Regions from separate parts of the Marinomonas foliarum genome, predicted to be linked through region 1. Evidence: predicted binding sites of a transcription regulator. Region 1 holds the regulator's gene; the other holds the start of a gene.

Region 1 (11,789 bases):
TGGTAATAACCCCACGCGATCCATCATAGCGCGCACTTCGGCCTTCACTTCGGCTTTTGATAGCTCTGGGCGAAAGGTTTTTAGTGGCTCAGCGATGATATCACCCACTGTCATGCGTGGATCAAGGGACGCCAAAGGATCTTGAAAGATCATCTGTAGCTCTTGGCGTTTACTGCGCATTTGCTTCTTGTCCAAGTCTGTTAGATCTTGTCCAAGCCACACCACATTGCCTTCGGTTATGGGCACAAGGCGCAGTAAAGCACGGGCTAGGGTGGATTTTCCACAGCCAGATTCACCCACCACACCGAGGGTTTCACCTGCATAAATGGTTAAATCAACGCCATCCACGGCTTTTAGTGCTTGGCCTTTTTCCCATGGCCAGGCATTGTCTGATTTGATGTTGAAGTGGACTTTTAAGTTGTTCACTTCCATTAATACATTATTTGACATGTTCATTAGGCGACCCATCCGTCAACGGATTTATGACAAGCTCGTAACTGACCCGGTGCATATTCTTCTAGCGGTGGCATGCTTTCCCCGCAGCGTTCTCTGGCAAACTCACAACGGGCTTGGAATGGGCAGCCTGATGGCATATGCAGCAAGTTTGGTGGGTTGCCTGGAATCGTTGATAGCTTTTCGTCATCACCATCTAGGCGCGGAATCGCTTTTAACAAACCTTGTGTATATGGATGCGTTGGACGATAAAATACGTCTTCGGCGGTACCGTATTCCATGGTTTGTCCTGCGTACATCACCAGTACCTTGTCACATAAACCAGCGACCACGCCCAAATCATGAGTAATCATAATGATGGAAGTGTTGAAGTCATCTTTTAACTCGTTCAGTAAGGTCAGAATCTGAGCCTGTACAGTTACGTCTAGAGCCGTGGTTGGCTCATCGGCGATCAACAACTTGGGTTGGCACAATAGTGCCATAGCGATCATCACACGCTGTCTCATGCCGCCAGAAAACTCATGCGGATACATATTCATGCGCTTGCGCGCTTCTGGCATTTTCACGGCATCAAGCATTTTGACGGAGGCTTCAAAGGCTTCGGCTTTACTCATGCCTTTGTGCAGCATCAAGACTTCCATCAGCTGCTTGCCGACTTTCATATATGGATTCAATGATGTCATTGGATCTTGGAAAATCATCGCAATTTCTTTGGAACGGATGCGGTTCATGGCTTTTTCATTCAGGGTCAGAATGTTTTGCTCGTTAAAGCGTGCCTCTCCCTTAATGACACCATTGCCGGCCAACAAGCCCATGAGAGCAAATGCGGTTTGGCTTTTACCTGAGCCAGACTCGCCAACGATGCCAAGTGTCTCGCCTTGAGCCAAAGTGAAGTTCAGGTTATTCACGGCCGTGACAAAACCATCTGGCGTTCTGAAATTCACTTGTAGGTTATTAACTTCTAGTAAATTCTGTGTTTTGGATACGTTCATCATGTCTTCTCCTTAGCGGTCTTTTGGATCAAGCGCATCGCGTAAGCCATCGCCGAGGAAGTTAAAACAAAATAGCGTTACTACTAAGAAGCTCAGTGGCCAAGCCAATTGCCAGATGGCAATTTCCATGTTCTGCGCGCCTTCAGAAATCAATGCGCCCCAGCTGGTCATTGGCTCTTGAACACCCAGTCCCAAGAAGCTGATGAAAGACTCTAACAAGATCATATTTGGTACCAACAAGGTCGCATAAACGACCACAATACCCAGCACGTTTGGCACTATGTGGCGCAAGATGATTTTCGGAGTCGACACACCGCAAGCGTAAGCCGCTTCGATGTACTCTTTGTTTTTTAGGCTCAAGGTTTGGCCGCGAACTATCCGCGCCATGTCGAGCCACGAAATCGCGCCAATGGCAACAAATATCAAGAAGATATGACGACCAAATAAAGTCATCAAAATAATCACAAAAAACATGAAAGGAAAGGAGTTAAGAATTTCCAAGAAACGCATCATCACACTGTCAACGCGTCCACCGATGTAACCAGATGTCGCACCGTAAAGCGTACCAATGATAATGGCAACCGCGCTTCCCATGATGCCAACTAATAACGAGATTTGACCACCTTGCATGGTGCGAACAAAAATATCGCGGCCAAGGGTATCTGTGCCAAAATAATGACCGTTTTCAATATTAGGGCGGCCCAATACGGAAATATCAGATAACGCTTCCCAGTCGATATCATCGTAATTCCATTGACTTAGAAAGGGGCCAAGTAAGGCGATGGCGGTAATCAGTGCCAGAATAACCAAGCTAGTTACGGCGGCATGGTTCGAAAAAAAGCGACGACGTGCGTCTTGCCATAAACTGCGACCTTCGACTTCCACCACTTTTTCGGCGAACTGTTCGACGGCCTGAATTTTGTCTTTTGTAGTAATCATAGTACGAGGCCTTAGTAGCGAATTTTCGGGTCAATAACAGCGTACAAAATATCGACGATGGCATTGAATAGAATCGTTAATGTGCCGACCAAAATAGTCACACCCATGACCATGGAATAGTCACGATTTAATGCGCCATTGATAAAGTGCTGACCAATACCGCCGGTACCAAAGTACACATCGACAATTACAGAGCCTGTCACAATGCCGACGAATGCAGGCCCAAGGTAAGAAATTACGGGCAACATAGCAGGACGTAAGGCATGTTGAAAAATGATGCGATATTTCGGTAAACCCTTTGCTCGCGCGGTGCGGATAAAGTTGGAGTGCATGGTTTCTATCATGCTGCCGCGGGTAATACGGGCGATTTGTGCAATGTAGCTGGTGGACATAGCAATCACTGGCATAACCAAGTAAGGCCAAGCACCACCATTCCAGCCGCCGGGTGGTAGCCAATGGTTATAAATAGAAAAAAACAGGATACACAAAGGTGCTAGAACGAAATTGGGTAACACAATGCCTAGGTTAGCAAAGCCCATGACGCTGTAATCTAGCCATGAATTTTGTCTTAAGGCCGCGACAATGCCGCAACCCACGCCAATCAATAAGGCAACCAGAAATGACCAAATACCAATTTCAGCCGAGACAGGAAAACTCTGCGCTATCAGCTCGTTTATAGTGAAATCTTTATAGCGAAAAGAAGGCCCTAAATCGCCTTGAAGTAGGCCGCCAAGATAATAAAAATATTGATTAATTACCGGCTCATCTAGATGGTATTTTGCGTTAATGTTTGCCAACACTTCAGGTGGTAACGTACGTTCGCTTGAAAATGGACTGCCAGGAGCAGAGTGCATTAGAAAAAACGAGACTGTAATTAAGATTAACAATGTCGGAATGGCTTCTAAAATGCGTTTTGAAATAAATGTCAGCATAAAAATTACCGGACTAGGCGCTATAAACAACGGCTAATGCTAGGAACCTATAGGAAATTCAAGAAATGCCCAGCGCTTTTACGCTGGGCATGGTGTTTACATCGGTTTTACATGTTGGAAAAACTCAATGTGATAAAACAACGTCTTAGTGTTTGATAATGTACATATCGCGCGCATAAACGTTGTCTTCTGGGTTAGGCATGTAGCCGCCTAGGTAGCTTTTTACTAAACGCTTTTCGGTATATTGGTAGATAGGAGCAACGGCCATATCTTGTTCAATGGCGATTTCTTCTGCTTTGTTATAGTTCGCGGCTGGATGCTGCATGGTTCGAGCATCGTGCAACAGCTTGTCGTATTCTGTGTTGCTGTATTTACCGTCGTTATTACCGTGAGTAGTGGTTAGTAGGTCTAACATGGTAGAGGCTTCGTTGTAGTCGCCAATCCAACCTGCACGCGCCACATCAAATTGCTGATGTTTCTTCGTTTCTAGGTAAGTTTTCCACTCTTGGTTTTCCAATGTGACGTTCACCCCCAAGGTTTTTTTCCACATTGACGCAATCGCAATGGCGATTTTTTTGTGGTTTTCATTGGTGTTGTAAAGCAAGCTGAAAGACAAAGGGTTACTTTTGCTGTAGCCCGCTTTTTCTAATAATTCTACGGCTTTCTCGTTACGCTCTTTTTGTGTCCATGTCGCATATTCAGGCGTGGCTGGTGAGAAATCATTCACAACTTCTGGTGTGAAAGAGTAGGCAGGTAGCTCACCTGTGCCTGTTACATATTTTGCAATCACGTTACGGTCGATGGCATAAGACAAGGCTTTACGAACGCGTACGTCGTTGTATGGTGCTTTAGTGGTATTGAACTGGTAGTAATAAGTTCCCAGCTTTGGTGTGACCACAACTTGGTCTGGAATATCGCGGATTAGCTGTTTGTAGTGGTCGTTTGGTATCTCATAGCTAAGATCCATTTGGCCTGCTTGGAAACGTTTTAGCTCGGCGTTGGGCGATTCTATTGGCAAGTAAGTCACCTTGTTGATGATGGTTTTGGCATCGTTCCAATAGTTTGTGTTACGAGTGAAGACCATTTTTTCGTTGACGATCCACTCGTCCATTTTGTACGCGCCGTTGGATACCATGTGTTCTGGTTTTGTCCAGTCATCGCCCCATTTTTCGACGACTTTTTTCGGCACAGGAAACATGTTTTGGTGAGACGTCATTTTTACGAAGTAAGGCACTGGACGCTCAAGTGTCACTTGGAATGTATGGGCATCTAGTGCTTTTACGCCAAGAGTTGAAGGGTCTGCTTCACCAGCAATGATTTTACTCGCATTCACAATGGATGGGATTTCCATGAACCATGCGTACGGAGATGCCAGTGCCGGATCAACTGAGCGAGTAAACGCGTAAACAAAGTCTTCGGCTGTCACAGGATCGCCGTTAGACCATTTTGCGTCTTTACGAAGGTGGAAAGTGTATTGCGTATTGTCATCGCTTACATCATAGCTGGTGGCAACACCAGGAACTTGGTTGCCATCACCATCTTGGTTATATAGACCTTCAAACAAGTCTTTTGAACGAATCGAGCCAGGTGTGCCTTCCATTTTTTGTGGATCAAGCGTCGCAGGTTCTGCACCGCCACCACGAACAAGTTCTTGTTTATCGGCTAATTCAACGCCTGCAGGTACGTCTGCAGCTTGAGCTTGCAGAGCGAAAAAAGAAGTAGCCATGATGGCACTGGCGAGTAAGGTTCTTTTCATTTTGATTGTGTCCCTTGTGAGTTAACTTTTGTGTGTGCCGTTTTTTATATTCAGACGTTTACCAGCACTGGTTCGTATTCGTCTTACGGTTTCATAGTTCACCAATTCACAAAAGGTCACAATCGAAATTGCGTATCAGCCCATGCGTCTAATAAATGTCAGTTTTGAATAGTAGTTGTGGAAACGAGGTACAAAACGCGAAAGGTGCTTGAATGACATAAGGGTTGAGCTTATTGCTAATAGCGTTGTGGAGCCGTGAAAGCCCTCGTGGTACTCTGTGGTTCTTGAAATAAACTAGATGAAAAGGTTAATTCGCCATCGTGATTACTCACCCATTTAAAGCCGCAGGGGCATTTTTCAAAGCATTCCCTTTGGTTCTGTCGAAAGAGTTAAGAGTGTTTATATTGGTTCCACTACTGGCAAACTTTGTGCTAATGGGACTACTTTATATGGTGGCGTTTAGTTATTTTCAGTCCTTAATGGACTCCGCTATGGGGTATTTACCAGAGTGGGTTTCGTTTCTGAATTGGCTGTTTTATCTTATTTTCGGTGCCATTATTAGTGTGCTGCTGTTTTACAGCTTTTCGGTTGGGGTTAATATTTTAGCGGCGCCATTTATGGCGTTTCTAGCAGAAAAAGTGGAAGAAAAAGAAACGGGTAAAGTCTTTGATGAGGTGCTAACCACGAGTGTCATTATGGCCATTGTTGGTCGTAGTTTGCAGCGTGAGTGTCAGAAAATCCTGTACTTTTTACCACGCTTTATTCTGTTGCTTTTATTGTCTTTTATTCCTCTTGTTAATGTTATAGCGCCTGTATTACTGTTGTTATTTTCTGCTTGGATGCTGTCTTTGCAATATATGGATTATGCGTTTGATAATAATAAGGTCAAATTCCATGATATGAGAATGGCATTGCGCGCTAAGCCTTTATTATGTTGGACGTTTGGCGGGATTGTTATGGTGTCTTTGACCATTCCGTTTTTAAATTTATTTATGATGCCGATTGCTGTTGTAGCGGCCACGCTGTTGTGGATTTCGGTTTTCAGATCACAGCATGGTGATTATTCTGCCTTGTTAGATCGCACTAATGGAACCTTGTGATGTCTTTAAAAATATTGGTTGTTGATGATGCCTCTTTTACTCGTGATTTGATTCGGCGGACATTGCGTAAGCAGTTTCCTGCAGTCGAGATTGAAGAAGCGGTAAATGGCCGTAAAGCCCAGCAAATGCTGACCAAAACGCAGTTCGATATTGTTTTGTGTGATTGGGAAATGCCTGAAATGACAGGGGTTGAACTGCTTAAATGGTGTCGAGAGCAGCCTAAATACAAAAAAGAAGATGTGCCCTTTGTGATGATTACGAGTCGTGGTGATAAAAGCCATGTGGTGGAAGCTGTTCAGTCTGGCGTAACGGATTATCTTGGAAAGCCGTTTTCTAGTGAGCAATTAGCAAACAAAGTCATATCCGCAGCTAAGAAGCATGGGCTTGATAAGAAACTGACGTCACAGAAATCTCGTGAATCTGCCTCTCCTGGTGGTGTAAGCACGGCATCACTCGATGTACTCATGGGAGCGGGTAAATCTGCTCCTGTAAAAGCCACCAAGTTTACCAACCCCGATGCGCCCGTTGTGTCAGTAAAGGATGTCAAAATCCCGACCATAGTGCGCTTCGAAGGCAAACAGTTTCGTTGTATGGTTATCCAGTTTAGTAAGACCGAAGCGACCATGTTCATTAAGAGTGACGATGTCGTGCCGCAAGTATTGGGGCAGGCTGTATTGGATTTGGAGCATAAAGGCGTAACGAATCGCTTAAATTATTATGTACAATCCGTAGCAACGACTGAGAAGAAACATGACTCGACTTTTTTGACGGTAATTTTAAGTTTGATCGACCAAGACAGCGAAAAAGAGGCCTTTATTAGTCAGTTGTTTGAAAGCTTATAAACTTTCATTATCAAAACCCTCCTCACAGCCTCCCCTTGTAAAGGGGGAAGCTGTGAGGAGGGTTTAATTAATCACTTGGCGACTCGTTGCTTTCGTCTGTTGTAATTGCAATAGCAGCTGTTACAGCATCATTCCTAATTCTGTTAGCCGGGAAATGACACGAGAAAGTACTACCAAAACCTGGCTGGCTGCGAATCTGTAACTTAGCTTCATGATGCAATAATACATGCTTCACAATCGCCAGACCTAAGCCAGTGCCGCCTGTTTTGGAGCCTCGACCTTTGTCCACTCTGAAAAAACGCTCTGTGAGTCTAGGTATATATCGAGGGTCAATCCCGATTCCACTATCTTGTACCGAGAACACGCCGTTAAATTCGCTTGATTCCCACTTTACTGTAATGGCGCCACCATCTGGTGAATACTTGATGGCGTTGACGATTAGGTTCGAAAACGCACTGTAAAGCTCTTTATAGGAGCCATATAAATGCGCCTCTTCTGGAATATGCAAAGACAGTGAGTGTGAATCTTTGAGGATTGGTCCCATCGCATTAGTGATGGAGTTTATGATGTTGGATATTTTATGCCACTGATTTTCTTCACGTTTGTCGTTGCTTTCTAAACGCGAAAGCAACAAGAGATCTTCGATAAGCTGTTCCATTCGTTCAGACTGCTCAGACATATTGACGATGCCTTTTTGCATACTGCTAGGTAAGCTGTCTCGAAACATGTCGAGAGTTTCTAAATACCCTTTAATTACGGTAAGTGGGGTTTTTAATTCATGAGATGCATTGGCGACAAAGTCTTTGCGCATCTGCTCTAATAAGTGCAAACGTGTGACATCACGAACAAAAATCAAGTGGTCATTTTTGTCATATAAAGTGGTTTGAATTTCTAAATAGACACCGTCTTTGGCGGGAGACTTAATGATTAAAGGTTCCCCAAAACGCTTTTGACTAAAGTAACGGAAGAAGTCTGGGTTGCGGACGATGTTGGTTATGATTTGGCCACGGTCTGTGTGACGAATTAAGCCAAGGAAATGCCCTGCGGAATTGTTCCACCACTCTAAATTACCTTGATTGTCCGCCATGATCACGCCTTCTTTCAAGGCGGTGGTCGAGCTTTCAATACGTGTTAAGGCTTGGCGCATTCGGCGCTTAGACTTGCGCTGCTTTTTCTGTAGGCGATAGACAGCGTCAAAGACGTCACCCCAAATACCACTGGCTTCTGGGGGTGCTGCGCGTCCCGAATAGCGTAACCAATTATGAAACTGATAAAGCTGATAAAGTTGCCAATACAAAGAGCCCAAAACATACAGCAGCAAAACACCTAATAATTGCCCAACGATTAGGCCGATGACAACACAGGCAACTAACCCTGCTAGCCAACTCAGAATGGTGTTTCGCCAAATGGTTTTCATACGGACCTTTTTGCTGAAAAGCGGTAACCTGTTCCTCGTACAGTTTGTATCAAGAAATCATGAGTACTGCCAATGGCTTTGCGTAAGCGACGAATGTGAACGTCTACTGTACGCTCTTCAACGTAAACGTTACCGCCCCATACTTGATCTAATAATTGTGCTCTAGAGTATGCGCGCTCTTGGTGGGTCATTAAGAACTTGAGCAAACGGTATTCTGTTGGCCCCATTTCCAAAGGACGGCTACCAATGGTGACGCGTTGGCTGATTGGGTCAAGCGTTAGGCCTTCGATTTCAATAGGCTCATCAACACCTTGTGGTGTTGCGCGACGCAATACGGCTTTTAGGCGTGCAACTAACTCTCTTGGTGAAAAAGGTTTCGTAATATAATCATCAGCACCGACTTCTAGGCCCTGTATTTTATTATCTTCTTCACTTTTCGCTGTCAAAATAATGACGGGAATTTCCGCCGTCGTCGTGTCTTTTTTCAAGCGACGTGTCAGCTCAATGCCACTGCCCCCTGGCATCATCCAATCGACAAGCACTAGGTCTGGTCGATGATCTACAATGATTTCATGGGCTTGCTGGATATTTTCTGCTTCCAAATACTCGTAACCCGCCATTTCAAGGGCTATGGCTATCATTTCGCGTATGGAAGATTCGTCATCAATAATTAATACTTTTTTACCGGTCACAGGATTCATCCTCATCTCAGGAACGGTTTCATTAAAGCGACCAATTGTGACAATTCGATTACATTGTCACAACTTTGCCACATATTACACAAAATAGCTTAGTACTAGGCCAATAAAGACACAGTACCCAATGCGGTTGTTGTCTAAAAAAGAACGAAAGCAAGCTTGTCTATCGCGCTCTTTTGCTTGTTTAAATTGTTGATAAAACAAACCAACACAGACAACAAGTGACACAAAGTATAACCAATGTAGTCCAGCGAGTAGGCCAATCCAAGTCAATAAAGATAAGGTTAGCCCCTGTAGGCAAACAATAACAAATAAATCATAGCGACCAAATAAGATTGCTGTCGATTTAATACCGACTTTTAGGTCGTCGGGACGGTCTGTCATCGCATAATAGGTGTCGTAGGCTATTGTCCAAAAACAGTTGGCGACAAACAACATCCATAGCTCAGGGTCTGCCAAATCTCCTCCCTGTGCGCTGTAAGCCATAGGAATCGCCCAAGAAAAGGCCAAACCAAGAAACAACTGCGGCAGATGCGTGTATCGCTTCATAAACGGATACAGAGCTGCAAGGCCCAAGCCAGCAAACGACAATAGAATCGTTCTTAGGTCTGTAAAGAGTACCAAGATGAAACTCAAAATAGACAAAGCGCAAAAGAGGAGAAGTGCTTCTTTTTCAGACACTCGACCCGACGGTAGAGGGCGGTTCTTAGTTCGTTCAACATGGCCGTCGACTTTTCTATCAGCGTAGTCATTAATGACGCAACCCGCTGAACGCATACTAAAAACACCTAGGACAAAAATAATCACTAGATGCCATTGCGGCATGCCGTCGGCCGCCAGCCATAAAGCCCATAATGTTGGCCACATTAGTAAAAAAGAGCCAATAGGGCGGTTGAATCGTGTTAATTCTGCGTAGTCTTTAAGCTTGTTCATACTATTCCAAACGGTGATTTTAGCTGGTGTATTTCATCAAAAAAAGCTTCATTAACCAATATCCCCGGGCCAAATTGGTGGAATACAGAACGCCGTGCCCACACTGAATTAGGTCGGTTTGGGAACATGTGCTTTGGTAATTGTGTGACTTCGATACCGCTTCGCTTGAGAGCTCTGTGCTGGAACAAATAGCCGCCTAATGGCTTGTTTTGTAATTGTTTTACTTGGCGCCAATGTCCCTTCAAGGACTTCGCAGGAATAACCGAGCGAGCATAAATAACGGCTTGTCCATCGACCTTGAGTAGCACAGTACGAATGCGTGCTGCGTCTCTTGGTCCTAGCTTCAGGCGCTTTCGTTCCCTTGCTGTTGGAATTCCCCAGGCGTCTTCGAGGACTTCTACAATTAATGTTCCCACGCAGTGTAACTTCGCAGTGAGAGAATCTTTAGTGGTCAACCAAGGCCAAAGCTTTTGCGGTACTTTCATTTTATTAATTTGATGTACTGGAGACCAGCGGTAGTCAAATTGTTGTGCGGCAGATGGATTCATTATTGCCTGATGCATCTTTGTCATTTGAAGTTAGGTGTTCATTTTATTGATTAAGGCGACCATCTTATGCAGTTCAGCGGATTTTTGATAAATCGCATTACGGCAGTCTTCTGCTTCTTCCAGTGTTAATCCAATTTCTAGTAACACAGAAGGCTCTATTGGATTGTTATGGCGTAGCTGATTAGAGACAAACAGTAATTTCGCTAACATCGCGTGTTCCCCATAGTAGTGAGGTTTTTTGCTGTATCGAATCGCCATCCAAATGTTATCCGGTAGGCTCCAGTAACGTAGTAGCCAAGAACCTAACTGTTCTTTGGTGAAATGCAATATTTGCATCTCAACCAGTTCTGAGGGCAAGTGCGCGTTTGCTTCTTGGTAACGTGAAAGAATGGAGAAATGTGGTGGTAAAATCGTACTGATGCCCAAGTAACCAAAGTTATGTAATAAGCCAGCAAGGTAAGCATGACCAAGTTTTGGGCGATTTTGCAGAGGCATGGCTTTTACCAAAGACTCCATTAATACGGCATTTGATACGGAATCGAGCCAAAAATCTTCATAGTGACGTGGACCATCTTCTGGTGCTTGAAAGCCATTTCCCATTGATAAACCAAGCGCTAAGTTCATCACCATGTCATAGCCTAAAACGCGTATGATCGCATCCTCTACAGACTCTATAGAGCCTGGTGCGCCATAGTAAGGAGAGGATGCCCAGCTAATGACTTGAGCAGCCAAACTTGGGTCGAGAGCGATGACATCACATAACTCATCGGTGCCCGCGGATTTGTCCGTAGAAAGGCGAATAATACGATGAGATGATGCCGGCAAAGGCGGAATTTCTAATGTTTCTTCAATTCGCTGTTTAAGGCGAATGGACTGGAATCGACCAAGGGCCTGAAGAATTTGCTCTTCATCGTGTTCGTGATTATCAACAGGACGATTGATGAGTGATGTATCAATGGAAATGGCTTCAAAGCGATTCAGAGGACCTGAAAACATCGCCTCTAACTCTGCTGAGGTAATGTCATGATAGGCACCATCGACTTTAGTTCGAATCGAAAACACAGCTTCTTTTAGCATGCTTGCTTCTAAAATTGTGGTCACACTATTTGGTTTAATTAGTGGGTCGCCAGAGCTGTGATAATGATTAACAGGCTCAAAACGGCGCTTCGTCAGTCGTGA
Region 2 (11,789 bases), 1.2 Mb from region 1:
GCCAGAAAATATACTCGTTGGCTGTTTTTCAAAGATGCCTTTAAAGCTTAAATATCGACATTATCTTTTGGGTCTCTTTAGCTGTTTTTGCTAATGACTCGCTGGTCTCATTGTTTTGTTTAACCTGCAACCCTGCCTGTGCTGAAAGCTCAGCAACTTTTTCATTAAGGCTGTTTAGTCTCTGGACTGCATCACTTTGCATGTTGACGCTTTCAATGACTGTTCTGCTGGCTTTATTTATGTCGTCCACTGAAACGGCAATATCTTGAAGGTATTGTGTGGTTAAGGTGATTTCTTCAGTAGTTCTTTGTGATTGCTGATGACTTGCAGTAATGCGGTTTTCAGCTTCTTTTGCCCCGCTTTGTAATTTGTTAATCATGTGTTGTATTTCGTCGGTAGAGGCTTGTGTGCGGCTTGCTAACCCACGTACCTCATCTGCGACAACAGCAAATCCACGGCCTTGCTCACCGGCTCGTGCCGCTTCAATGGCTGCGTTGAGTGCCAATAAGTTGGTTTGTTCTGCAATGGCGCTTATAACATCTAATACGGAACCAATAGTCTGTGATTGTTCTGCTAATTGAACCACTGAATTTAAACCGGACTCTAATTCGTATGACAGCTTTTCAAGTGACTCAACGGTTTGGTTAATTGAGGTTTGCCCTGTTTGGGTTTTTTCGGCAGTATTTTGTGCTGAAATGAGAGTGGTTTGGGTACTGTTAGTGACTTCATTTTTAAACTCGTCGACTTCTTTTATTGTTTCTGCCATTTGCGCAAACATACCTTCACGTTGCTGAGTAATTGCTTGTGTTTTGGCTGCAACATTTTTCAGTTCTTGGCTTTTTTGCTCTACTTCTTGGTTGAGTGAAACTGCCTTACCTAAAGTCTCGGAGAGACGATCCACAAAGCTATTGTAGTGAGTGGCAATCAAAGTCAGCTGGTCCTTTCCCGATTCAGGTAAACGTGTTTTCAAGTCACCATCGCCATCTGATATGTTGTGTAAAACAGCTTGAATTTGCCCTATAGGTTGTAGGATTGAACGTACGATTAAAAAGGATAAGAACAAGGCGGTAAGAATAATGCTTATGCTGATAATACCAAGACGCATGACTTCTTTTAGATACTGAGAGTTGACTTCATCAAGATAGATACCAGATCCAATAATCCAACCCCAAGGCTTGAAGCCCTGAACATATGATATTTTTTCAACAGGAAGCTCGCTACCTGGTTTAGGCCAGAGGTAGTCAACGAACCCGGCTTCTTGGGCTTTTACTATTTTTGTAAATTCGGAAAAAAGTTTTTTGCCATTAGGGTCTTCAAGGTTTGACAAATCCTTCCCATCCAATGCTGAATTTACGGAGTGCATAACCATTTTTGCATCGTAATCGTTGATCCAGAAGTATTCGGACGTCGCATAACGAGTATTTTTGATTATTTCCATAGCATAGTGCTGTGCGTCAGAACGGCTAAGATCTCCGGATTGCTCTAGCTTATGAAAATAACTAAATACGCCAGTGGCAGTTTCGACAACATGTTTGGTTTGTGCATATTTTTCATCGAGTAATGATTGTTTGTTGACCGTAAGGGACAAATAAATCACAAACAAAAGACCTAATGAAAAGAAAATGACCAAGCTAGTTAGTCTTAAGCGGATTGGTATGTTTCGCAGAGTATTAATCATAACTTCACCCTTTATTCATGTTGTTTTTGTTATTTGGGGAGTCGCAATATTTCTTGTATAGCACATGTTTTACTCATCGTACTGGTTAATATAAGCACAATGTCTCGTCACTGTCATTTTCATGTCATCTTTTCTCGGTAAGTTACTTTCTAATCTCCCTGCCAGAGGGAAGGTCAGCATTTGAAACACATAAAAAATTTTGCCTTGGGGCAATCTCAATAATGGCTAATTTTTAATAATTAATAGGGCAGTGTTATGAAGACTAAAAATAATGTGAAGCTAGGTTTTGATGAGTTAGATGAATTGGTACGTCCAGCTCCTGAGGTCGTTGAGTTTGAGGAAGTAGCCAATAAAATGGTGTCACGACGTGGCTTTTTAGGTGGTGGTGCTGCGGTTGGTGCTGGCGCATTTGTAATGGGATCAACTGCATTCTCAGCCAGTAAAGCGCTTGCCGCAGGAAGTAAAGAATCACGTCTAGCGTTTAGTATGGTTGGCGCTAATACATTGGATACTGTAACGGTACCTGAAGGTTATAAGTGGGAAGTTTTGGCTTCTTGGGGAGATCCATTATTCAGCAATGCTCCAGCGTTTAACGCGACGACGGGTGGTACTGGTGCTTCTCAAGAGTTAGCGTTTGGCGATCATAATGATGGCATGGCGTTTTTCTCTAAGGATGGTAAGCAGATCATGGCCATCAACAATGAATACACGAATGGCGATACTCTTCATGCTAATCGTACCGATGGTATGCCTGCCAATGCTGATGACGTACGTAAAAACAAAGCTGCTCATGGTGTGTCCATAATAGAAGTTGCAGAGCGTGGCGGAAAATGGGGGATTGTTCAGGACTCTCCTTATAATCGCCGTATTACAGCGGATACAGAAATGGATATCACAGGCCCTGCTCGTGGTCACAAATGGATGCAGACATCAGAAGACCCGAAAGGCTTAGTCGCAAAAGGAACTTGGAATAACTGTGGTAATGGACAAACACCATGGGGTACTTATTTGACATGTGAAGAGAACTTTAATGGCTACTTCACAGCCAATGATAAAGATTACAAAATGTCAGAAGCATTTAAACGTTATGGCATGAGTACGGAAGGCCGTTATAATTGGGCGATGGCTGATAATCGTTTTGATCTTGTTAAAGAACCAAACGAGCCAAACCGCTTTGGTTATATTGTTGAAATCGATCCGTTGGATCCGACTTCTCGCCCGAAAAAACGTACGGCACTTGGTCGTTTTAAACACGAAAACGCAGAGTTAACTATTGCGCCGAATGGCCATGTTGTTGTCTACCTTGGCGATGACGAGCGTGGCGAATTTTTATATCGTTTTATCTCGAAGCATAAATATTTGGCTGGTGGTAATAACCGTGATTTGCTTGAAGAAGGTACGTTATATGTTGCCAAATTTCATGATAATAATCGCGGTGAGTGGTTAGCGTTGACACCTAAAACTACAGGTATGACAGAGGCTGAAATCTCCATTCACACTCGTATGGCGGCTTCGAAAGTAGGTGCTACAACGATGGACCGTCCAGAGTGGGTTGCGGCTCATCCACATAAAGCAGAAGTTTACTGCTCATTGACGAATAACAAAAACCGTGGTGTTAAGCCTAATGCAGGTGGTGATGAAACGCCTGCTGGTGGCCCAAACCCAAGAGTAAAAAACAACTTTGGTCAGATTGTTCGTTGGATGCCAATGGACTCTGATCATACTCACACTGAGTTTAAGTGGGACTTGTTTGTTTTGGCGGGTAATCCAGCAGTTTTTGATGATGCCAATGCCGGATCTCAGAACATTAATCAAGACAATATGTTTAACTCACCAGATGGTCTGAAGTTTGATTCTAAAGGTCTTTTGTGGATCCAGACAGACGGTAACTACTCAAACGAAAAAGATTTCCAAGGGCAAGGAAATAATCAGATGTTGGTTGGAGATCCTGATACGGGAGAAATTCGTCGTTTTCTAGTTGGGCCAAAGGAATCAGAGATTACCGGCTTAGCTTGGAATGCAGCTAAGACAACTATGTTTATTAGTATTCAGCATCCGGGTGAAGGTGGTAATTCACATTGGCCTGACGGTGGGCGCTCAGTTCCACGCTCTAGTGTGATTGCTATCTCGCGTGAAGACGGTGCTGTTCTTGGCTAAGTTTTTGCTTTATAAGTGAATTTCGTTTTTTTAAAGCCAGTATGATTATCATACTGGCTTTTTTTATGAGATTCTTTGGCGGATTTGTTAGTAGATTATGATTTAGATCATAGCCCTCATAAGAGTTTTTTATAGGTTCTTGTGTCATTGCTCAGAAAATGTCAGTCTTATAAAAGAGTAAGTTGTAGGTCTTTATCTTACGAGTCTTGCGTGTCGCACTGGCCTAGTTTGTGCTTAAGTTTATGGATGTGGGGATTGTGCAAGTAGCATAATAATGAATTCCGAAGAATATAAGCGAGTGAAGATGGGAGTTGTTTTTTCGAGATCTCTATTTATTAAACAAGCGTTTTTAACGTTAGTTCTCGCAATTGTTCTAAGCTTAGTCAGCAGTGGTTTTCAGTTCTTTGAAGGAATTAGCGACCAAAAGGCCGAGATAAATCAAGACTTCGAAGAATTACTCGCTGTTGTTGAAAAGCCACTATCTGAAGCGGTTTTTCGTTTAGATGTTGATTTTGCTCAACAACAGGTTGATGGTTTGCTGTTTAGTCCTACTATTTCTCATTTAGAAGTCAGAGATGAATCAGGGAATATTTTTGTTGAAGCCACTGGTGCCAAACGTGATTTTTCGGTGCCGAAATTTTTCACTGATTTTTTCTTACTCGATCTACAAAATTACGAGCGAAAGCTGCATTTAGAAACGCCTGATTTTGATGCTGGATATTTATATCTCTGGCCAGAAAAACGTTATTTATTAGATAGAATTTTCAAAGAACAACTTTCTATTTTAGTCTACAATCTGTTCAAAGATTTGTTATTAGCCTCTCTGCTTTCTTTAGTGTTTTATTTTCTAGTCACTTATCCTCTTATGCGTTTAACAGAATCCTTATCGCATGTTGGCCATAATGACGATATTCCGTTGCCAAAATCCTTTCACCGACACCATAAGTTAGATGAGTTAGGCAATTTACACGCTACTTTTGCATCCCTATGGAAAAAACTTAATACAGCCTTGAGTGATTTAGAGCGCAGTGATAGTCATACCAAAGCCATGATTGAGCACGCCGCCGATGGTATTCTGTTACTAGATGACAGCAACAAGATTACTTTAGTTAATCTAACGGCAGAACTTATGCTTAAAAAGAGTGCTATCGAGCTTAAATCACACTCGTTGGAGGCATTGCACACCCCATCGTCATGGGTAGAGTTTCTTGACGTTCTACAGAATTTAAACCTTGATACCCCTCTAACGGTAGAGGCTAGATATCAAATCCAAGGTGTTGAATTACCTGTAGAAATACGTATGGCGAAATACCGAGTTCAAAGTAAGGTCGAGACAATACTCTTGGTACGTGATGTTTCTGAGCGGAAAGATGCAGAGGCCCATATCCATCGACTGGCTTATTATGATTCAGTAACGAGTTTGCCTAATCGCCAATATTTATCAGACAAACTTTGTGACGTGTTAAAAAGCTCGCGAGGAACAAATTCAAGCAGTCATTCAGCTGTTGTTTTTATGGACCTCGATAGATTCAAGACTATTAATGACTCTCTTGGCCACAATGTTGGTGATCAATTACTTTGTTGTGTGGCGTCGCAACTGGATTCTCTTATTGACGATAATATTGTATTTGCCCGCATGGGTGGGGATGAATTTGCTTTCTTGTTGGTGCATCTCGGTGACAATGAAGTACAGGTAGAAAAAGCCGTTAATAAATTTGTTAGAAGCATAATGTATGCATGCCAGCAGGTTAAGAAAGCTGGCCATCATGAAGTGCATATTACAGCCAGTTTAGGTGCGACTATTTTTAATGGTGATGGTGCTTCAGTAGAGGCTATTTTGAAGCAGGCTGATACAGCGTTATATCGAGCGAAAGAGTCTGGACGGAATACTTTTGCGCTGTATAAAACAGAAATGCAAGCAGTATCAGATGCTCGACTCGAAATGGAAAAAGCCCTTCATCATGCCACCGAATCCAAATTCTTTAAGTTATATTATCAGCCACAGACGAATGATAAAAATCAGTTAATTGGGGCGGAAGCGTTGATTAGATGGAAAGATGAGCAGAAAGGCTTCATTTCTCCTGCCGTATTTATACCTGTCGCTGAAGAAATTGGTTTGATTGTTGAAATTGGCCAGTGGGTTTTAAATGAGTCATTGTCCCAAGTCGCGATATGGTTAAAAGAAGGTAAATGGGATCCATCTTGGCGCATGTCTATAAACGTCAGTCCAATTCAGTTTCAACAGGCGGGTTTTTTACCCATGCTGAAGGAGCAGCTAGAGAAGCATGAGGTTCCTGCAAGCTGTGTTGACCTTGAAATTACAGAGAATATGCTTCTTAATGATCTGACTTCATCTTTAGAAAAAATGCATGCTATAAAACGTTTAGGGGTTCACCTTTCTATTGATGATTTTGGTACGGGTTACTCTTCTTTGAAGTACCTGAAATCTTTGCCAATTGACCGCCTGAAAATAGATCAATCCTTTGTTAGAGACTTATTGACTGATAAAAGTGATGAGGCAATTGTTCATGCGGTTATCGCGATGGCACAAGCACTCAATATTAATGTTTTGGCAGAAGGTGTAGAGACCTTTGTGCATTACGATCGATTGCGTGAAATAGGTTGCTTCTTTTATCAGGGTTATTACTTTGGACACCCAGTCCCTCCAGAAGACTTTATTGCTGAGTTTGTCCATGATTGACGCACACAGGGCCCTTCTTTATAGCGTAGTATAGCCAAATACACTTATTGTTAATATTAAGGGCTTGGTATGGACTTCTTATCTTCGTTAGCAACGATGACCATTCATTGGGGAGCATTGCTGTTTGTTTTTTTGCTTTTCGTTGCTGCGGTTTCTGTGGCAGTGATGTATTGGGTTGATACACATCAAACGTCCCATACTATTAGACGAAATTATCCTGTTGTTGGGCGATTTCGCTATATTTTTGAGCATATGGGTGAGTTTTTTCGACAATACTTTTTTGCGATGGATCGTGAAGAGCGCCCATTCGATCGAGCAGAACGTTCTTGGGCATATCGTGCAGCGAAAAATGTTGATAGCACCATTGCCTTTGGGTCGACTCGCTCTCTTGAAACCCCTGGTGATATCTTCTTTTTAAATTGTGCCTTTCCAACCTTAGATGAAGACGCAGCACAACCGAAAGAGGTTTGTATTGGTGAATACACTGCCAAAAAGCCCTATAGGACTCGTTCCGTTGTAAATATTTCTGGGATGAGTTTTGGTGCCTTGTCGAAGCCAGCTGTACAAGCTTTATCAAAAGGTGCACGTAAGGCTGGTATTTGGATGAATACAGGGGAGGGTGGGTTATCTCCTTATCATCTTGAAGGTGGCTGTGATTTAGTCTTCCAGATTGGTACGGCAAAATATGGCGTGCGTAATCATGAAGGTCATTTAGATGATACGAAATTGGCGAGCTTGGCAGAGCATGAAAATGTGCGTATGTTTGAAATCAAAATGAGTCAAGGCGCGAAACCAGGTAAGGGCGGTATGTTGCCAGGTACGAAAGTGACAGAAGAAATTGCCCATACTCGTGGTATTCCTGTTGGTCAGGATTCCAACAGCCCCAATGGCCATATCGACATAAAGTCCATCGATGACTTACTTAATATGGTTCATCATGTTCGTAAAGTAACCTCTAAGCCAGTTGGTTTCAAAATGGTGGTTGGTGATCTCTCATTCTTCGAAACATTGTGTGAACTAGTACATAAAAAAGGCATCGACTATTGTCCTGATTTTATCACTATTGATAGTTCTGATGGTGGTACGGGAGCGGCTCCACAACCTTTAATGGACTATGTGGGTATGCATTTGCGTGAGAGTTTACCTACGGTGGTGAATATTGTGACCTCATATGGTTTACGTCGATATATCAAAATTATTGCATCAGGCAAGTTGATCGTTCCTGGAAAGGCGGCGTGGGCTTTAAGCGCAGGCGCCGATTTTGTTGTGACAGCGCGAGGTTTTCTATTTTCTCTTGGCTGTATTCAGGCATTACAGTGTAATAAAAATACCTGCCCTACAGGCATTACGACGCACAATCCTGATTTACAACAGGGTTTAGTCGCAGCCGAAAAATCGGAGCGAGTGGCAAATTACGCTGCTGAGCTCTTGCATGGCATCGGCATGATTGCCCATTCTTGTGGCGTGAAAGAGCCAAGAGAGTTGATGCGTTCCCATGTTCGAATTATTGAAAACCAAAGTCATTCACAGTTATTTTCACAAGCGAATCCGATCCCTAATGTTCGCCCTGAATACATTAATATGACAGCATTTCAGGAAGAAACTATTTCCAACGAAGAACGCCTGCAATAGTCTGTAGTCTTGGTCGTTGGAACTGCTATTTTTTATTTTAATGCTAAGTATATGAGGCCTCTTTAGGGTCTCATATTTACTTTTTCCCTTCGTGCTGTATGTTTTAGTCTCAACTTTTTTGTTAGGGGCATAATATGTCTGCTTTTTTTCACTATGCTTTTCATGTTACCTCCTTGGAAGAAACACGACTTTTTTATACTCAGGTTTTAGGCTGTAAAGAAGGAAGAAGTACAGAGACATGGATTGATTTTGATTTTTATGGACATCAATTGTCTTTGCATCTTGGTGAGCCAAGCCCAACGACAAATACTGGGCGTGTGGGAGAGCATTTTGTTCCCATGCCGCACTTTGGTTTGATTCTACCGTTAGAGGAATGGCAAAAAGTAGCAAAGCGATTAACTGAAGCAAATGTCGTATTTGATCTCGCTCCCAGTGTCCGGTTCGAAGGCATGCCAGGAGAGCAGTGGACACTGTTTTTTAAAGACCCGAGTGGTAATGCCATTGAGCTAAAAGGCTTTAAAGATATGACACAGGTATACGCAAAATGATTCCTTTTATCAGTCGAAGTGGTTTAGCTGAGCAAGTAGCTTGGGTTGAGGCGTTGTCGAAAGCAATGCCGAATGAAGAGATTGCCTTGTTATCTGAGTTAACCGAAGAGCAAAAGCAAGAATGCGATGTTGCGATTGTTGCTAATCCAGACCCTCAAGATTTACTAGCACTTCCAGCTTTACGTTGGGTACACAGCGTATGGGCGGGTGTTGAACGCATGGTTCAGGAGCTGTCTTCTCCTACGTTTTCGATTGTTAGATTAGTTGATCCTAATTTGGCGGCAACTATGTCCGAGGCGGTGTTAGCGTGGACATTATTTCTACATCGAGACATGCCAACTTATGCGCAACAGCAGAGAAAAAAGCAATGGCTGGGACAGCCGATGGTATTTTCCAAAGATAGGCGAATTGGCATACTTGGCTTGGGTGAACTCGGCAAGTTTAGTGCTCTGCGGTTGGCTAATAATGGATTTTCGGTTGCGGGGTGGAGTCGAAGTGAGAAGGTGATTGATGGCATTTCATGTTTCCATGGTGAAAATGGGCTGATTTCATTGTTAAGTCAAAGTGATATTATTGTTTGTCTGTTGCCTTTAACGGCGCAAACAAAGGGAATATTGAATAGCGAGACATTGGCGCATTTACCTGTTGGGGCAAGTATTATTAATTTTGCTCGAGGACCGATTATCAATGATGACGCGTTATTAGAAAGGCTAGATTCCGATGCGCTATCTCATGCGGTATTGGATGTCTTTATGCATGAGCCATTGCCGGAAGAGCATCGTTATTGGGAACATTCTTCAGTGACCGTATTACCACATATTTCTGCTCCAACTAGTCCTGCAAGTGCGAGTAGCATTGTTGCTAAAAATATTAGTCACTATCGACTGACTGCTGAAATACCTTCAGCGGTGGACCCTGTTTTGGGGTACTAATTTAGAAAGCCAACCTTTAACTATCAAATAAATCTAAAAATGGAGTCTGCTATGCCGCATTGTGTTGTTGAGTACAGCCAAAATTTAGAGCAAGAAGTGCCGCCTGCTGATCTTTTAGAAGCCGTCAAAGAGGCGTGTATTGCATCTACACTTTTCTCTGTTGAAGATATCAAGTTGCGCAGTTTACCTTATAAAAGTTTTCTGACTGGCGGGAAGGAAGACGCTTTTATTCATGTGACATTGAGGGTGTTATCTGGGAGAACTGTAGAGCAAAGAAAACAACTTTCTGATTTAGTTCTAGAAGGGTTAACACAATTTCCATTAAAGGATGTTAGCTTCTCTGTAGAAGTGTGTGAAATGGAAAGGGATACTTATGTTAAAAGGGTCGTTCTATCTCAATAACAATGACATATTTGACGCTAGTAAGGATATATTGATGAAAGCCATTGTGTGCTCAGTAATGCTTGTTCCTAGTTTGCTTTGGGCAGATTCCAACAGGGTTCATCTTGATGAAAAGTCAGTCGTCGCGCCAGAAGTCAGTGATTCCCTGGAAGAGGTGGATGAGCCTTATTCACCAGAAGAGCCAGAAGTGCCAGAATCTATTACTAAGCGAGCAAGAGACGCCAATGGACTTTATGAGCAGAGAGAAAACAGAGAAACAGCGACAGCCAGCAACCCATTTGTATTAACTCCCCATAAACCGAATTATTTTTTGCCAATTGCCTACACTTCTAATCCGAATGACCGTGCTTTTTTAGGAGATCAAGCGGACTCTGAAAAGTTAGACTCCGTAGAGTTTAAATTTCAGTTAAGTGTGAAGTTTCCTGTTGCTTATGACATTGTTGGGCGTGATACCAGTTTGTGGTTTGCATATTCGCAACAAGCCTATTGGCAAGCGTATAACAGTGGTATTTCTGCCCCATTTAGAGATACCAATCACGAGCCAGAGGTTTTTATTGTAACTAAGCCCAAACATGATTTCTTAGGAATTAAGCCAAGTTATGTATCGTATGGTTTCAATCACCAGTCTAATGGTCAATCAGGTGACTTGTCTCGTTCTTGGAATCGGTTTTATGTAGACTTTATGTTTGAGCAAGATAATACCGCTTTTTCATTCAAGCCTTGGTATCGAATCCCCGAAAGTTCGAAACTAGATGATAATCCAAACATCGAAGACTATTACGGCTACGGTGAATTTAATCTCATTCATGTTATTGATGATTACACTATCGATTTGATGTTTAGAAACAATCTAAAATCATCAGATAATCGGGGGGCTATTCAGGTTGGTTTTACTTTCCCTTTGTGGGGGAAAACTCGTGGTTATGTGCAATATTTTAATGGTTATGGACAATCCTTACTGGATTACAACCATCAGACTCAGTCTTTGGGGATCGGGATTATGCTCACCAACTGGCTATAAATTGATGCCCCTCACTTCCTATCAAATGATGAAACTGGATTTTAAAGTGCCGTTCATTTCTTACTGCTATTGAGTCATATAATCCAAGTTGCTTTTTTAGTGTTGTTTAAATGAAAATATTTAAACAACACTAAACGAGTGTTGAAAACGCTAGTATAGCAGTGTCGATAGCTGAGTTTTGCTGTCATTAAGTTGTCATCAGAATGCCATGGAACGGACATTTTATTGGTTTATGTTGAAAACAAGACAAAAACCAGTGAGGTGACAAGTATGAACCTACTTCAGAATATCCACGCAGTTGATGTACTAACTTTTTCTTGGTGTATGGCTCGCAAGCATAGGGCTGTTTTGACACGTTTAGGCCGTGCTATTTCATTTTCTGCCGATGGCCCTCTTTATGCCGTGGCAGCACTTTTATTGTGGCTTACTGGCTACAAGGTGTTGGTACTGGTAATGGTTCTGGGCTTTTTGCTCGAGCGCATTGTGTATCTTGTATTGAAAAAAGGTTTTAAGCGCAATCGACCTGCTGATGCACTGGATAATTTTAGCAGTTTTATTATTCCTTCCGACCAATTCTCTTTTCCATCCGGACATACATCGGGGGCATTTTTTATGGCCTATTGCCTGTCCGAATGGTTCCCGAGTATGAATGTTATATTGTACTTTTGGGCTGCTAATGTCGGCTTATCACGTATTTTTCTTGGTGTGCATTTTCCAA

What was found. Region 1 encodes PhoB, which activates phosphate uptake and scavenging genes when phosphate is short. Its sites were predicted from a motif close to TGTCATANNNNTGTCANA; they were not measured.
Region 2: the regulator PhoB is predicted to act here: its motif matches at 1,790-1,807, upstream of JSY38_RS14705 (PhoX family protein).

Annotation. Positions count from the first base shown of each region.
Region 1 is NZ_CP070273.1:1,914,564-1,926,352, reverse strand. It holds gene oppF (murein tripeptide/oligopeptide ABC transporter ATP binding protein OppF) at 1-456, opposite strand, end outside; gene oppD (ABC transporter ATP-binding protein) at 456-1,448, opposite strand; gene oppC (oligopeptide ABC transporter permease OppC) at 1,458-2,384, opposite strand; gene oppB (oligopeptide ABC transporter permease OppB) at 2,396-3,316, opposite strand; gene JSY38_RS08905 (peptide ABC transporter substrate-binding protein) at 3,462-5,072, opposite strand; gene cysZ (sulfate transporter CysZ) at 5,393-6,172, shown strand; gene JSY38_RS08895 (response regulator) at 6,172-7,014, shown strand; gene phoR (phosphate regulon sensor histidine kinase PhoR) at 7,082-8,431, opposite strand; gene phoB (phosphate regulon transcriptional regulator PhoB) at 8,428-9,123, opposite strand; gene ubiA (4-hydroxybenzoate octaprenyltransferase) at 9,208-10,062, opposite strand; gene JSY38_RS08875 (chorismate--pyruvate lyase family protein) at 10,059-10,634, opposite strand; gene JSY38_RS08870 (HDOD domain-containing protein) at 10,641-11,789, opposite strand, start outside.
Region 2 is NZ_CP070273.1:3,155,015-3,166,803, forward strand. It holds gene JSY38_RS14700 (methyl-accepting chemotaxis protein) at 41-1,678, opposite strand; gene JSY38_RS14705 (PhoX family protein) at 1,934-3,835, shown strand; gene JSY38_RS14710 (putative bifunctional diguanylate cyclase/phosphodiesterase) at 4,110-6,536, shown strand; gene JSY38_RS14715 (FMN-binding glutamate synthase family protein) at 6,606-8,168, shown strand; gene JSY38_RS14720 (VOC family protein) at 8,303-8,716, shown strand; gene JSY38_RS14725 (2-hydroxyacid dehydrogenase) at 8,713-9,648, shown strand; gene JSY38_RS14730 (5-carboxymethyl-2-hydroxymuconate Delta-isomerase) at 9,700-10,050, shown strand; gene JSY38_RS14735 (phospholipase A) at 10,085-11,071, shown strand; gene JSY38_RS14740 (phosphatase PAP2 family protein) at 11,342-11,789, shown strand, end outside.